One region of the Actimicrobium sp. CCC2.4 genome, then DNA from elsewhere that is predicted to be linked to it. Evidence: riboswitches for the same ligand, from Rfam matches in the RefSeq annotation. Region 1 holds a riboswitch; the other holds the start of a gene.
The links. A riboswitch is a leader RNA that binds a small molecule or an ion and turns the genes downstream of it on or off. The one in region 1 is predicted to bind thiamine pyrophosphate.
Positions count from the first base shown of each region.

Region 2: it holds a riboswitch for thiamine pyrophosphate, as region 1 does, so the genes downstream of both, thiC (phosphomethylpyrimidine synthase ThiC) here and RHM62_RS11240 (TonB-dependent siderophore receptor) in region 1, are expected to answer to the same signal.

Region 1 is NZ_CP133777.1:2,411,864-2,419,207, reverse strand. It holds gene RHM62_RS11255 (EAL domain-containing protein) at 1-1,326, opposite strand, end outside; gene RHM62_RS11250 (response regulator) at 1,304-1,729, opposite strand; gene RHM62_RS11245 (PAS domain S-box protein) at 1,733-3,163, opposite strand; TPP riboswitch at 3,366-3,474, shown strand; gene RHM62_RS11240 (TonB-dependent siderophore receptor) at 3,530-5,626, shown strand; gene RHM62_RS11235 (lyase family protein) at 5,637-7,136, opposite strand; gene RHM62_RS11230 (NAD(P)H-dependent oxidoreductase) at 7,293-7,344, shown strand, end outside.
Region 2 is NZ_CP133777.1:1,084,460-1,091,803, reverse strand. It holds gene RHM62_RS05105 (thiazole synthase) at 1-625, opposite strand, end outside; gene RHM62_RS05100 (2OG-Fe(II) oxygenase) at 694-894, opposite strand; gene RHM62_RS05095 (hypothetical protein) at 891-1,025, opposite strand; gene thiS (sulfur carrier protein ThiS) at 1,398-1,601, opposite strand; gene thiC (phosphomethylpyrimidine synthase ThiC) at 1,613-3,565, opposite strand; TPP riboswitch at 3,612-3,716, opposite strand; gene RHM62_RS05080 (glycosyltransferase family 2 protein) at 3,971-4,867, opposite strand; gene RHM62_RS05075 (valine--tRNA ligase) at 5,205-7,344, shown strand, end outside.

The sequences.
Region 1 (7,344 bases):
CTGCGCCACCGGATACAACTCGCCATCCGGTCCGGCGTAGGCAATCCAGGCCATCCGGTAGCCGCCGGTGTCGACCACGGTCTGACACATCTGGTCGAGCATGTTGGCTTCATCGATAGCCCGCACCATGACCTGGTTGCAGCGCGCCATCACCGTCCGTGCCCGCAGGCTGGCACTGAGCGATTCCTGGGCCTGTAGACGTTGCGCCATCTCGGCCGTCAGTAACTGGTGCTGGGCCTGAATCTGTGCATAGAGCTGCAGGTTTTCATAGGACACGGCGAGCTGGGCCGCAACCGTCGCAGCGGCTTGCCGGTCGCCTTCGCTGAAGCCGACGCTATCGACTTTGTCGAGCAGGTACAGCCAGCCATGGATGTGGTCCCGCGAGGCCACCGGCACACCAAGAAAGGAGTGGACCGGGCTATGCCAGTCGGGCAGACCGGCTTCCTGCGGATTACCTGACAACCCGGCCAGACAGACCACGGGGCCGCCGGCCATCAAGGCCGCCAGCGTGCCGCTGGCCGGCGCAAATGTCAGCATCCTCTTTACCGAGGCATCAATACCGCGCGTCACCAGATGGCACGGAATGGTCGCGTTGAGCTCATACATCGCGACGACGGCCGAACGGGCGCGGCAAATATTGACAGCAACGCGACAACCGGATTCGAGCAGGCTCAGCGGCTTGCGCTCGGCGGCCAGCTCGATGCCGAGGTCAACCAGCGCAGTCAGGTGCAGGCTGACCTCCTGCAGGCTGGCCAGTGACACCGACAGGCGCTCCGCGACCTCGCGGATTTCTTTTGCTTCCAGCAGCAGTACGACGTCATCCTGTGCCAGCCTGGCAATCAGGTTGCTGCTGATTTCGAGGTCGACAAGGTAATCGACCAGCTGGTTGTCGACGCGGGCAAAACCGGCACGCTCGCCGGGCGTGATACCGGCCGTGACGTAATTGGCAATCTGCATCGGCAGGCCGAGTGCTTCGTGGACGGTTTTCAGAATCACGCCCGGTTCGGACGGCTTGGGCAAGACCCAGCGCACGTTGCAGGCTTGCGCCATGATCGTGGCTTCGCGCTCGCGGTAGCTGGCCGTGTAAAAAATCGCCGGCGTCTGCGCAATGTCGGGATCGTTCTGCATCGCCGTGACGAACTCGTAGCCGTCCATGTTGGGCATCACGATGTCGACAATGACGAGGTCGGGCCGCGCGGCGCGCATGACCTTCATGCCTTCAACGCCGTCGCGCGCTTCGAGCAGCTGATGGCCGCCGTAGCCCAGCAATGTACTCAGGAATTCCCTGTTCAGTACGTGATCGTCAACAATCAGGATGGTCGCCATGCGTCCTCGCAGTCGGGTCAATGAGCGCGTGCAGATCGATGGGCAGAAACACGTCGAGCTGCGAAATGAAGCTGGTCGGTTCGATCGGCTTGCCGATATAACCGTTGAAGCCTGCCGACAGCAGCTTGTCACGGTCACCGGCCATGGCCAGTGCGGTGACAGCGATGATCGGGATGTCTGCCAGCGCAGGGTGGGCTTTCAGGTGGCGCACGACGCCATAACCGTCCATGCCGGGCAAGTACACATCACAGACGATCAGGTCCGGCAAGGCGCTGGCTGCCAGTGCCACGCCGGCCGGGCCGTCCGGCGCGAGCAGCACCGTGTGGCCATACGCCTGCAGCAGGTAGCTCATCAATTCCATACCGGCCGGGTTGTCTTCGATGATGAGGATGCGGGCCGGCATCGCTCAGGCCGCACGTAAGGACAGCGTGAACCGGCTGCCGGCACCGAACTCGCTATCGCAATCGAGTTCGCCACCGATCAGTCCGGTCAGTTTGCGGCTCAGGTATAAGCCCAGACCGGTGCCGTCGACATGCCGCGTTGACCCCGCATCGATTTGCGAAAACGCCCGGAACAACTTGACCTGCTCGGCCGGCCGGATGCCGATGCCGCTATCGGAGACACAGAAATCAAGCCAGCGGCTGCCCCCGGTTTCACGCGCCGACAAGCGGATCACGATCCCGCCGGTCTCGGTAAATTTGATCGCGTTGTTGATCAGGTTGATGAGGATCTGGCGTAGCGCACGCAGGTCGGTGTGCACGGTGATCTCGGCAGCCGGCAAGTCACTGCGCAAAGACAGCCCTTTTTGTGTCGCCATCGGGCCCAGCGTGTCGGCGAGCTGGCCGATGATGTGCTGGCAGATGACCGGCTCGATGAGCATGTCGAGCTTGCCGGATTCAATTTTTGCAAGGTCCAGCAAGTCGTTGATGAGCGACAGCAAATGCCGTGCGCTGGCTTGTATGGTCTTGAGTTGCCGGTCCTGATCGCCCGTCAGTGGTCCCGGCAGGCGCATCAATAGCGTGCCGGTAAAGCCGATGATGGCATTGAGCGGCGTGCGCAATTCATGTGACATGCCGGTCAGGAAACGGTCCTTGGCCAGATTGGCGTTTTCCAGCGCGGCGTTTTTTTCTTGCAGTGTCCGCTCGCTGCGCTTGCGCTCGCTCATGTCGCGAATAGCAGTTGCCACCAGCAAGCCCTCCCCGGTGTCGAGCGGACTGCGACTGATCTCGACCGGGAATTCGGTGCCGTCCTTGCGCACGCCGGACAGGCCCGGCCCGGCAGCGATGACGTGGTCGCGCGGCGGCAGCAGGTTGTCGACCGGCACGCCGCACAGTTCTGCCGGGGCATAGCCAAAAAGGCACGCCGCCCGTGAGTTGACCAGTACGATACGACCGGTCGCATTGACGATCACGAGCCCGTCCGGCATGGACTCGAGCAGCTTGCCGAAGCGGGCATCAAGTAGCCTGGCATCGCGCTCTGCCTTCAACAGCGTGATGTCCTTGTCGCAGAACACGATGGCGTCGCAAACGCCCTGCGCGGACCGCACGGCCTTGCCGGTGACGTCGACGTAAATGAGAGCGCCATCTTTTTTCCGGCGCAGCGATTCGTGTTTGCTGAGGCCGCTGGCGGCGATGGTCTGGCGTATGCGGGATTCTTCGTCGGCGCGCTCAGACGGCACGATCAGGTCATGCATGGCCTGGCCGACGGCCTCGCTGCCGGTGTAGCCGAACAGCGCCTGCGCACCGGGCGACCAATGCTGCACCACCCCCTGCAGCGAGACGATGATGATCGCGTCGGGCGTTTCATCACGGGTGGTCCTGTCGAAGTCTGTCGTCATGCATGCTTTCGCTGCCGATACGGCTAATCGGGACTGCGCTCCGGTGCCGGCACCCTCCGGCAACAGAGGGTATTGGACACAAAGTGGCATGAGTATAGAGCGGGTTCCTGCATTGCAAAGGTGATCCTAGGTCGCCCTGAAATCTCGCTCATCCGGCGTTTTTGTCAGTCGGTCACGAGCCTCATTGCTGCTGTGCTACCATCCGCGCTGCTAGGGGTCCCGCACGCCATTGTTTGATGGTCTGCAGGTGAGATTCACCCTTCGAACCTGATCTGGATCATGCCAGCGTAGGGAAGCGCAAAGTACTACGTCTCTTTGATCGCCTCTGCGTTGCCTCCAGTGTTTTTCCACCTGACAGAGCACACCATGACGGCACCAAATTTTTCCCTGACCCGTATTTCTTTTGTTATCGCCCAGGCTCTCGCCAGCATCGCGGTCGCGCATGCGCAAACCAGTCAGCAGGTGATCGTCACCGACACCACACCGAAGCGCGACGCCGCGTCATCCGTTGGCGGTTTCGGCGATGCCGCGCTGCTGCAGACCCCGGCTGCCATCAACGTGATCGGCCAGGAGCAGTTGCAGGACTGGCGCGTGCGGCGCATCGCCGATGTCATCAAGCTCGATGCCAGCCTCAATGAAGCCTATAACGCGGTCGGTTATGCCGAGCAGTTTTCGTTGCGCGGCTTCCCGCTCGACAATGCATCGAGCTATCGCAAGGATGGTTTGCCGATTGCGTCTGACGCTTCGATCCCCCTTGAAAACAAGGAACGCATCGACATCCTGAAAGGCTTGAGCGGTTTGCAAGGCGGCGTCTCGACACCGGGCGGGCTGATTGATTTTGTGACCAAGCGCCCGACGGCGGCACCGTTGCGATCGATACTGTTCGAGGTCAGCGAACGCGGCACCGTGCTCGGTTCGGTCGATCTGGGCGGTCGCTTCGAGGACCGGCGTTTCGGCTACCGGATCAATGCTGCGGCCGAGCAATTGCGCTCGTATGTCAAGGGTGCCGATGGCCAGCGACAGTTCGTTTCCGGCGCCTTCGACTGGCAGATTTCGCCCAAGGCCTTGCTGCAGATCGACCTCGATAACCAGCACAAATCACAGATCACCGCGCCCGGTTATCAGCTCATCGGCGGCACCGGTTTGCCGGCGGGCGTGTCGGCCCGCACGCTGCTCAATGACCAGCCGTGGAGTAAACCGGTGGTCACCGATAGCAGCAATATCGGCTTGCGCTTTGCCTATCAATGGAATGCTGACTGGACCAGCACGGTCGCGGCCAACAAGTACAAGCTCAAGCGCGATGACTTTGCCGCCTTCCCGTTCGGCTGCGGATTTGCTGCCGGCTTCTGTGCCAATGGCGACTATGACGTCTACGATTACCAGAGCACCGGCGAGGTCAAGACGCTGCTGTCGACGCAGGCGCTGTTGCAAGGCAAATTCGCCACCGGCAGCCTGCGCCACCAGCTCACGCTGGGAGCGGACACGCTGCGCCGGCGCGATGAATACGGCGACTACGTGTACGACTATCGCGGCACCAGCAACATCTATCAATCGATGGCGGTATCGCCGTCGCCGCTGACCACCGGACCGGTGTCGCTGCAACGCAAGGGCAACGAGCAGGCCGTCTTCGTGCAGGACATCATCAGCCTGACCGGGCAGGTCCAGCTGCATGCCGGACTGCGCCGCGCCGAACTGGAACGCGTGCAGCTTGGCAGCACCTTCAACCGCACTTACGTGCTGCCTTCGCTGGCGCTGGTCTACAACCCGATGGCGAGCCTGAGCCTGTATGGATCGTATTCGCAGGGACTCGAGCATGGCGGCGTGGCACCGTTCGGTACCAACAACGTGAACCGGATTCTGGATCCGGGCACGTCGCGCCAGCAGGAAATCGGCATCAAGACAGCCTTGATTCCGGGCTGGCAAATGACGGCCGCGCTGTTCCAGATCAGCAAGCCGCTCGAATACACGAACGCCAATTACGACTACGTGCGCAATGGCGATGCGGTCCATCGCGGCCTGGAGCTGGCGGCGCAGGGCAAGCTGACGCGTGACCTGACACTGGGTCTGACGGCGATGGCCTTGCAGGCACGCCAGCGCAATACCGGCGATGCGGTGCAGGACAATCAGCGCGTGACCAACGTGCCGGCCTTCAAGTCCGGCGTGACGCTCGATTACGCGGTGCCGCAACTGGCCGGCGTCAAGCTCAATGGCGCGTGGGTATATTCCAGCGACAAGATATTCAGTCCGGACAGCGTGGTCCGCGCGACCATTCCGTCGTACCACGTGGTCGACCTGGGCGCGCGCTATGTCACCACCGTCAATGGTGTTGCCACGACGCTGCGGGCCAATATCGACAACGTCTTCGACAAGTTCTACTGGCGCGATGCCTCGACGGCACTGGGCGGGTATTTGCTGCCGGGTGCGCCGCGGACCTTCAAGATCTCGGCGCAGCTTGATTTTTAACGGATGAAAATCAGCGGGCGGTGCTCAACAGACGGTTGAAATCGCTGTCCAGCCTGGTCAGCGCCACATCAATCCGGACCCGCCGTTCCTTGATCCAGTCCTCCTGCTGCGACAGGGATAAGCGGGCACCCTTGAGCATGCGCTCCATCTCGACGGGTTGCGGACCACCTGTGGTGGCGCGGTTGTTGACGATCGCGACAGGGTCAAGGGTCGAACGGAATTCCTGCTCACTCATCGGCAGTTCGCCACCCTGATCTTTCACGGCATCGCGATAGATCCGCTGCGCCTGATCGTACGGAAAGTCGAGCGGCTTGATGTTGTGTTCCTTGGCGTAGTCGACAATCTCCGACGCAAAATGATGGCCGAGCCGGAACGGCAGTTTGTATTTACGCATCAGCACATCGGCCAGTTCCTGCGACGCGGTCCAGTCGCTATTCAATTCTTCCAGCGAGCGCTGCGGATCGATGACCAGCGCATTGAGAATCTTGTCCCAGCCTTTGAGAAACACGATGGCGCTGTTGACCATTGCACTGTTGGCGCTGACTTCCTTGGCATCGCCCATGCCGGGCGTGATGTTGTGCGCCTGGATGATCGTTCCCATCGCCAGCGTGATGGCAGTCGACGCATCACGACGGGTTGCATTGAGCAAACCCGGATTGCGCTTTTGCGGCATCGCACTTGAGACATAGGTGTTGCCGCCCCCCTCCTGCAACAAAATCCATGGGCGCGGTTGCGCGTACTGCGTCATCACGTCCTCAATGAAATTACCGGCGTGCAGCGCGATGCTGGTGACGACGGCACCAACCTCGACCGGTTGTTCGGTTGACGATATCTGCGCGGCGTCGTAAGCATTGTCGACAATCGCCGCAAAGCCAAGATAGCTCGCCATGCGGGGACGATTGAGCGGCCAGCTGGTGCCGTTGAGGACTGTGGTCCCCATCGCACTGCGATCAATACGAACGTAAGTTTCACGGATGCGTTGCGCATCGCGTTCCAGGCCGGCGGCATGACCGAGCAGGTAATGGCCGAAGCTATTCGGTTGGGCCGCCACACCATTGGTGTAGTTGGGCACGATAGTGGCGCGGTGCTTTGCGGCCAGCCTGACCAGCGACGCGGAGGTCCGGTTCAATTGATCGGCCAGGTTGAGCAGATCGTCGCGCAGTATCGCCGCACGGTAGGTGGCATGCATGTCCTGGCTGGACCGTCCGGCATGCAGCAGCGTGACCTCAGGCCCTGCGGCAGCAATGAGCAAGGGCTCGAAGGTAATGACACTGGACGGCCGTTTTGCTCCCGGCAGACTGCCGTCAGCCAGCACTTTGGCAATGCCGCCGGCAACCCGCGGCACCATCGCTTTATCCAGCAAGCCCTCGTCCGCATTGATGACGGCGGTGGCCTTGTTCATCTCTCCGAGCCAGAAAAATTCATCGCGACGCTCTGTCGTTGCGGCCAGGACGGGGGCGATCTGAACAGAGAGGATCAGGGCAAGGGCGAAGGTGGGCAATGGTGGCATGGGGTCCTGTCGGAATCGGTTGGGCAGAGGGTGCGTCGATTATAGGCGCGCCGTCGTGTCGCACCGACGCGGATAGCGCATCGCCTTTATACTCCGGCCGGTCGTCCTATCCCGGGCACACCCTCCGCTCTGACCGCCTTCACCAGAAAGACAACCATGACCGATTTAATCCAGAAACTGCATTGGCGCTATGCGGCAAAAAAACTGA
Region 2 (7,344 bases), 1.3 Mb from region 1:
GTTCCATTGCAATGGCGGCGTCCGAGGCGGTGCCGACACCGGCATCAACTAGCACCGGCACGGTGGCTTGCTCGATGATCAGCGATAAATTCCACGGGTTCAGGATGCCCATGCCGGAGCCGATCAGCGAGGCCAGCGGCATCACGGCGACACAGCCGATCTGTTCGAGCAATTTGGCCTGGATCGGGTCGTCGCTGCAATACACCATCACGTCGAAGCCGTCGCGCACCAGTGTCTCGGCGGCTTTCAGGGTTTCGGGCATGTTGGGGAACAAGGTCTTGTCGTCGCCCAGCACTTCGAGCTTGACCAGCTTGCGTCCGCCCAGCAATTCACGGGCAAGCTGCAAGGTATAGACCGCATCGGCGGCGTTGTAGCAGCCGGCGGTGTTGGGCAGGATGGTGTAGCGCGATGGCGGAACGACGTCGAGCAGGCTGGGCGCGTTCGGGTCCTGGCCGATATTGACGCGACGGATCGCGACGGTGATGATTTCTGCGCCGCTGGCTTCGGTGGCGTCACGGGTCTGGTCGAGGTCGCGGTATTTGCCGCTGCCGACCAGCAGGCGTGAGCGATAGGTGGTGCCGGCAATGATGAGGGGAGTGTCGTCGAGGTAGGCGTCAGCGGTCATGGAGTTGGTTCAAAAACGATTCGGTTAAGGCAAAACGGGCACGGCGTTATCGTACCCTTCTGCGGTGGTCAGTACGGCTTTTCTCGCAGCCATTTGTTGGCAATGATCTTGGTCCCTTTTTCGACAGGCAAACCGGCATGCAGGGTCTTTTTGTCGGGCAAGCCGTACGGCGTGGTATTACGAAAAAACAGGGCACCTCCTTTTTGCGGATGCACATCCAGGCAGATACCCGGGAACGACGTACTGCCGCCCTCCTCGACATCGGTCAGGTACAGAATAATCGTGCCCAGCCGCTGCCCGCTTTCTCGGTCTCGCCGCGCTGGATGTGCGCGCTTTCGCTGGTGCGACTGTTATCGAAGCGGCTGATGCCCGAGGCATTGTCGATCGTGGTCGAGCGCACGAATCGAGATTTAATTAGGGTCAGAGTCAATTTAAAAAGTGCTCGAACAAAACTTGCGTGGCCTGCCGCCAGTCGCCACAAACCACATCGGCAGCAACCAGGGTCAGTGTTTTTTTTCGCGAGGTTTTTTCGCGAAAATTACACTGACCCTGCTTGCTGATCTCGAAGCACCACGGCTTGCGACCGGTTGCGCTCCGTGGTCCGTTCACGGGGTCAGAGTAATTTTCGCGATACGGCCTGCGAAAAAAACTCTGACCCCGTGAACTCCTTGCTCTGGCAGCTTGTGACGTCCGGAACCACCTGCTTTTGCCAACTTCGAGGAGAAATCAATTAGGGTCAGAGTCAATTTAAAGATGCCTCATAAAAAGATCCTCATCCCCCGCCGATCGCCCGAACCACATCCACCCGATCCCTGTTCGCCAGCAGTCGCTCACGCCACAATTGCCGCGGCACGATCTCGCGGTTGACAGCAACCGCCAGTGACTGGTTCGCCAGCGCCAGCGCATCAATCAACTCCTGCAAGTGCCAACCCGGCGCGATCCGGTGCGGCGCGCCGTTAAGTTCGATCTCGATCATGGTGGCGGCCATCACTGCTTGCGATAGAGTTCCGCACCGCTCTTGACGAACTCGATCGCCTTGACTTCCATGCCCTGCTTGAGCGCGGCGATATCGCTGATGCCTTGCTTGGCGGCGTAATCGCGGACCTCTTGCGTGATCTTCATCGAGCAGAAATGCGGGCCGCACATCGAGCAGAAATGGGCGACCTTGGCTGAATCCTTGGGCAAGGTTTCGTCATGAAATTCGCGCGCCTTGTCGGGGTCGAGGCCGATGTTGAACTGGTCATCCCAACGGAATTCGAAGCGCGCTTTGGACAGCGCATTGTCGCGGATCTGCGCGCTCGGATGACCCTTGGCCAGGTCGGCGGCGTGGGCGGCGATCTTGTAGGTGATGATGCCGTCCTTCACATCCTGCTTGTTCGGCAAGCCGAGATGCTCTTTCGGCGTGACGTAGCAGAGCATCGCGGTGCCGTACCAGCCGATCTGCGCGGCGCCGATGCCGGAGGTGATGTGATCGTAGCCGGGCGCGATGTCAGTGGTCAGCGGCCCGAGCGTGTAGAACGGCGCTTCGTGGCATTGCTCCAGCTGCAAGTCCATGTTCTCTTTGATCAGGTGCATCGGCACGTGGCCTGGACCTTCGATCATCACTTGCACGTCGTGCTGCCAGGCGATTTGCGTCAGTTCGCCAAGGGTCTTGAGTTCGGCCAGTTGCGCTTCGTCGTTGGCATCGAAAATCGAACCGGGACGCAAGCCATCGCCGAGGCTGAACGAGACGTCATAGGCTTTCATGATGTCGCAGATGTCGTTGAAGTGCGTGTACAGGAACGATTCTTCATGATGCGCCAGACACCACTTCGCCATGATCGAGCCACCGCGCGAGACGATACCGGTCAGCCGCTTGGCGGTCATCGGCACGTAACGCAGCAACACGCCGGCATGAATTGTGAAGTAATCGACGCCCTGCTCGGCCTGTTCGATCAGCGTGTCGCGAAAGATTTCCCAGGTCAGGTCTTCGGCCTTGCCGTTGACCTTTTCCAGCGCCTGATACAGCGGCACGGTACCGATCGGCACCGGGGAATTGCGCACGATCCATTCGCGGGTTTCATGGATGTGCTTGCCGGTAGACAGGTCCATGACATTGTCGCCACCCCAGCGGATCGCCCAGGTCATCTTTTCGACTTCTTCGCCGATGGACGACGTGACGGCGGAGTTGCCGATATTGGCATTGATCTTCACCAGAAAATTGCGGCCGATGATCATCGGTTCGATTTCGGGATGGTTGATGTTGGCGGGGATGATGGCGCGGCCACGGGCGATTTCCGAACGGACGAATTCGGGCGTGATCTCGGCCGGGATGGCGGCGCCGAATGACTGGCCCGGATGTTGGCGGCCCATCAAGTCGGCGAGGCGATTACCCATCGGCCCGGAGGCTTTCAGCTCGTCGAGGTATTCGCGCCGGCGCATGTTTTCGCGGATGGACACGTACTCCATTTCGGGCGTGATGATGCCCTGGCGGGCGTAGTGCATCTGGGTGACGTTCTTGCCGGCCAGTGCGCGGCGCGGGGTGCGCTTGAGGTTGAAGCGCAGTTCGGCCAGCGCCGGATCGTTCAGCCGTTCGATGCCGTAGGCCGACGACGGACCGGCCAGTTCTTCGGTGTCATTGCGCTCCAGGATCCACGGCAGGCGCGGCGTCGACAGGCCGCTGCGGATGTCGATGACGGCATCCGGGTCGGTGTACGGGCCGGAGGTGTCGTAGACGTAAATCGCCGGATTTTTTTCTGCGCCGAACGAAGCGGCAGTATCGGACTGGACGATCTTGCGCATCGGCACGCGCAGGTCGGGCCGCGAACCTTGTACGTAAAACTTGCTGGAATTGGGCAGTGGCTGGACGGCGGCTTCGTCGACGATGGCGGTGCTGGCGTCGAATTTGGCGTTGTCGATGGTTTTGCGATTGGTACTGAGAAAGGGGGCTTTGTCGTTCATGATGTTCCTTTGCTTGAGCGAAAAAGCGAAGGAATAACGGAACATGAAGTGGGTTCCGGAGCTTCCCTTCGCTGGCATTATCCAGATCAGGTTCAAGGGTATTTCTCACCCGAGCGCGAATGTTTTGCGGTCAGGACCCCTAGCTTGGTGGTGATTTTGTGCTGCCTTTTTAGCGCAGCACGAATGGATTCTACCTCATCGCGCAAGTGCAAGGACCTTAGCGATTCTGACATCGGCCAGACACGCACCGAAGAAAAATACTCTGCTGGCGCTAGCCCGATTCCTGATGTTCAATTTCAGCGGGATCGCAACGACCAGGAAGCAAATTGGCTTTTTGAGTATCCCCTGCCAGTCAACGCAATCAACGTAATCACTAAAAAATAGGGTGTCAGTAAATAAATCATCCTATTGAGACCTCATTGCAAACGGATCAATGAATAATAACTCTCCGCTTTGCAGCCACTTTTCTTTTTCAGTATCTGACATTAAATTATTCACATAAAATTCACGAGCCAGACTCCAATCACCCGATTGCATTGCGCTGAGATAAATATCGCGGCTTTGAACTAAAAATGACTGGTGCATCGGACTTTTTACATCGTCATACCAGAAGGACTGAAAGCTGCCCAATTCCGAGCATTTTTTTATCCAGTCCTTATAGGTCGCACTCAGATAATGCAAAACACAAACCTGATGCTCCCGAACCATCTTTCCGTTGCTCGTTTCAAATTCATGAACACTGACAGGACCAAGGCATTTCTGGACGCGTACCGCAGACTTTCCAAAAGTATATCCCTGGTAATAAGGAGATCCTTCGGCCAGAGGCGTATCGGTTGATCGATCAAATCGCCTGTTTTTCTTGAAAATCTTCAGTTCCCGAAACGGATCGTCTGCCGCATAGGCACTGACTGCTTCATGATTAATAAACTGAATACTGCTCACATTCGGATCGACATGAGCGAAGTAATCTTTCAAACTCTGCACCGGCGAATACATCAGTTCATCGGAATCAATATGAATTAACCAGTCAATTCCGTCTATCGAACACTGCTTGAGACCATGCCGCACATTGACACATTGCCGCTGCATGACTCCGGATGGGCCTGAAAAAGTGCTCAGCCATGCACCAGGACAGACAGAAACTACCGGACTGGTAGGCAGACCTGACAATATCGCGGGGGTTGAACTGTCAAGATAGAGGTATATCTTGTCGACCAGCTTCGAATGGTAATTAATCCACGTCTTGAATGACGCAGCAGGATTTCTTACCGTACAAACAATCGCCATTTTTAGTGTGGGCATCCTTGCTCCTCCCGGATATTCATTTGGCTACTATTGACATGCCTATGCGACCAGATAGTTTTTATTTCTTGGGAATGAGCGATTCGACTTGATAGCGATCATCAGCACTGCCAAAGAGATCGCCGTGATTGCGATTTTTTCTCCGCAAATACCGTAAATAAAACCAAGCTCAAGCTGACTATCAGCACACCGGTGCCGGTGATGACGGTCATGATGCGGTCCTTTTAGGCAATCGACGATCTGTACGAAGAAGGCTGCCAACGCCCGCCCGGACAACGGCTTCCTGCACCATGCCTGCCTTATAATGCGGACTTCTTTTCTCTACCAGACACCCATCATGGAATTAGCCAAGTCGTTCGAGCCCGCCGAAATTGAAAAGCACTGGCGGTCCACCTGGGAAGCGCGCGGTTATTACGGCGCCACCCTCGACGCTGACAAGCCGGCCTTCAGCATTCAATTGCCACCACCGAATGTCACCGGCACGCTGCACATGGGTCACGCCTTCAATCAAACCATCATGGATGGCCTGACCCGCTATCACAGGATGAGTGGGTTCAATACACTGTGGGTTCCCGGCACCGATCACGCTGGTATTGCCACACAAATCGTCGTGGAACGGCAACTCGATGCGCAAAAGCTGTCGCGCCATGACCTTGGCCGCGAGAAATTCGTCGAGAAAGTCTGGGAATGGAAAGAACAATCCGGCTCGACCATCACTGGCCAGATGCGCCGGATGGGTGCCTCGACCGACTGGAGCCGCGAATATTTCACGATGGATCCGAAGCTCTCGGGCACCGTCACCGAAGTGTTCGTGCGGCTGTTCGAGCAAGGCCTGATCTATCGCGGCAAGCGACTGGTGCATTGGGATCCGGTGCTGGGCACGGCGGTGTCGGACCTGGAGGTGGTGTCGGAGGAAGAAGAAGGCTTCATGTGGCATATCCGTTATCCGCTGGCCGATGGCAGCGGGCACCTGACGGTGGCCACGACGCGTCCTGAAACCCTGCTCGGCGACACCGCCGTGGCGGTCGACCCGACCGATGCGCGCTACGTGCACCTGATCGGCAAGATGCTCAAGCTGCCACTGTGTGACCGTGAAATCCCGATCATCGCCGACAGCTATGTCGACAAGGAATTCGGCACCGGCTGCGTGAAGATCACGCCGGCGCATGACAACAACGATTATGCAGTCGGCCAGCGCCATCAACTGCCGATGATCAATATCTTCACGCTGGACGCGAAGGTCAACGAGAACGGCCCGGCCAAATATCAGGGCATGGACCGCTTCGTGGCACGCAAGGAAATCGTCGCCGACCTCGATGCGCTCGGCTTGCTCGACAGCGTCAAGCCGCACAAATTAATGGTCCCGCGTGGCGACCGTACCGGCGTCGTGATCGAACCGATGCTGACCGACCAGTGGTTTGTGGCGATGTCGAAGCCGGCACCGGAAGGCACACACTTCCCGGGCAAATCGATCGCCGAAGTCGCACTGGAAAAAGTCGCCAGCGGCGAAGTGAAGATGATTCCCGAGAACTGGACCAGCACCTACAACCAGTGGCTCAACAATATCCAGGACTGGTGTATTTCTCGGCAGCTGTGGTGGGGCCATCAGATTCCGGCCTGGTATGACGAGGACGGCAAAATCTATGTCGCCCGTACCGAAGCCGAAGCGCAGGCGCAAGCGCCGGGCAAGACGCTGCGGCGTGATGCCGATGTGCTTGATACCTGGTTCTCGTCGGCGCTGGTGCCGTTTTCGACACTGGGCTGGCCGGAAGAAACCCCCGACTACAAGATGTTCCTGCCATCGACGGTGCTGGTGACGGGCTTCGACATCATCTTTTTCTGGGTCGCGCGGATGGTGATGATGACCACCCACTTCACCGGTAAGGTGCCGTTCGATACCGTCTACGTGCATGGCCTGGTGCGCGACGGCGCCGGCCAGAAAATGTCCAAGTCGAAGGGCAATACGCTGGACCCTATCGACCTGATCGATGGCATTGAGCTTGATGCGCTGGTCGCCAAGCGCACCACCGGCCTGATGAATCCGCGCGACGCGACCAAGATCGAGAAAGCCACCCGCAAGGAATTCCCCGATGGCATTCCCGCCTTCGGCACCGATGCGCTGCGCTTCACGATGGCCAGTTATGCCTCGCTCGGTCGCAACATCAATTTTGATCTGGCGCGCTGCGAGGGCTATCGCAACTTCGGCAACAAGCTATGGAATGCGACCCGCTTTGTGCTGATGAATACGGTCGACAAGGATTGCGGCGTCGAGGAACGCGATGAGTCGGGTTATCTGGAATTCTCGCAGGCCGACCGCTGGATCGTTTCGACCTTGCAGCGCACCGAAGCCGATGTCGCCAAGGGTTTTGCCGACTACCGCTTCGACAATATCGCGTCGTCGATCTACAAGTTCATCTGGGACGAGTACTGCGACTGGTACCTCGAACTGGCCAAGGTGCAGATCCAGCACGGCAACG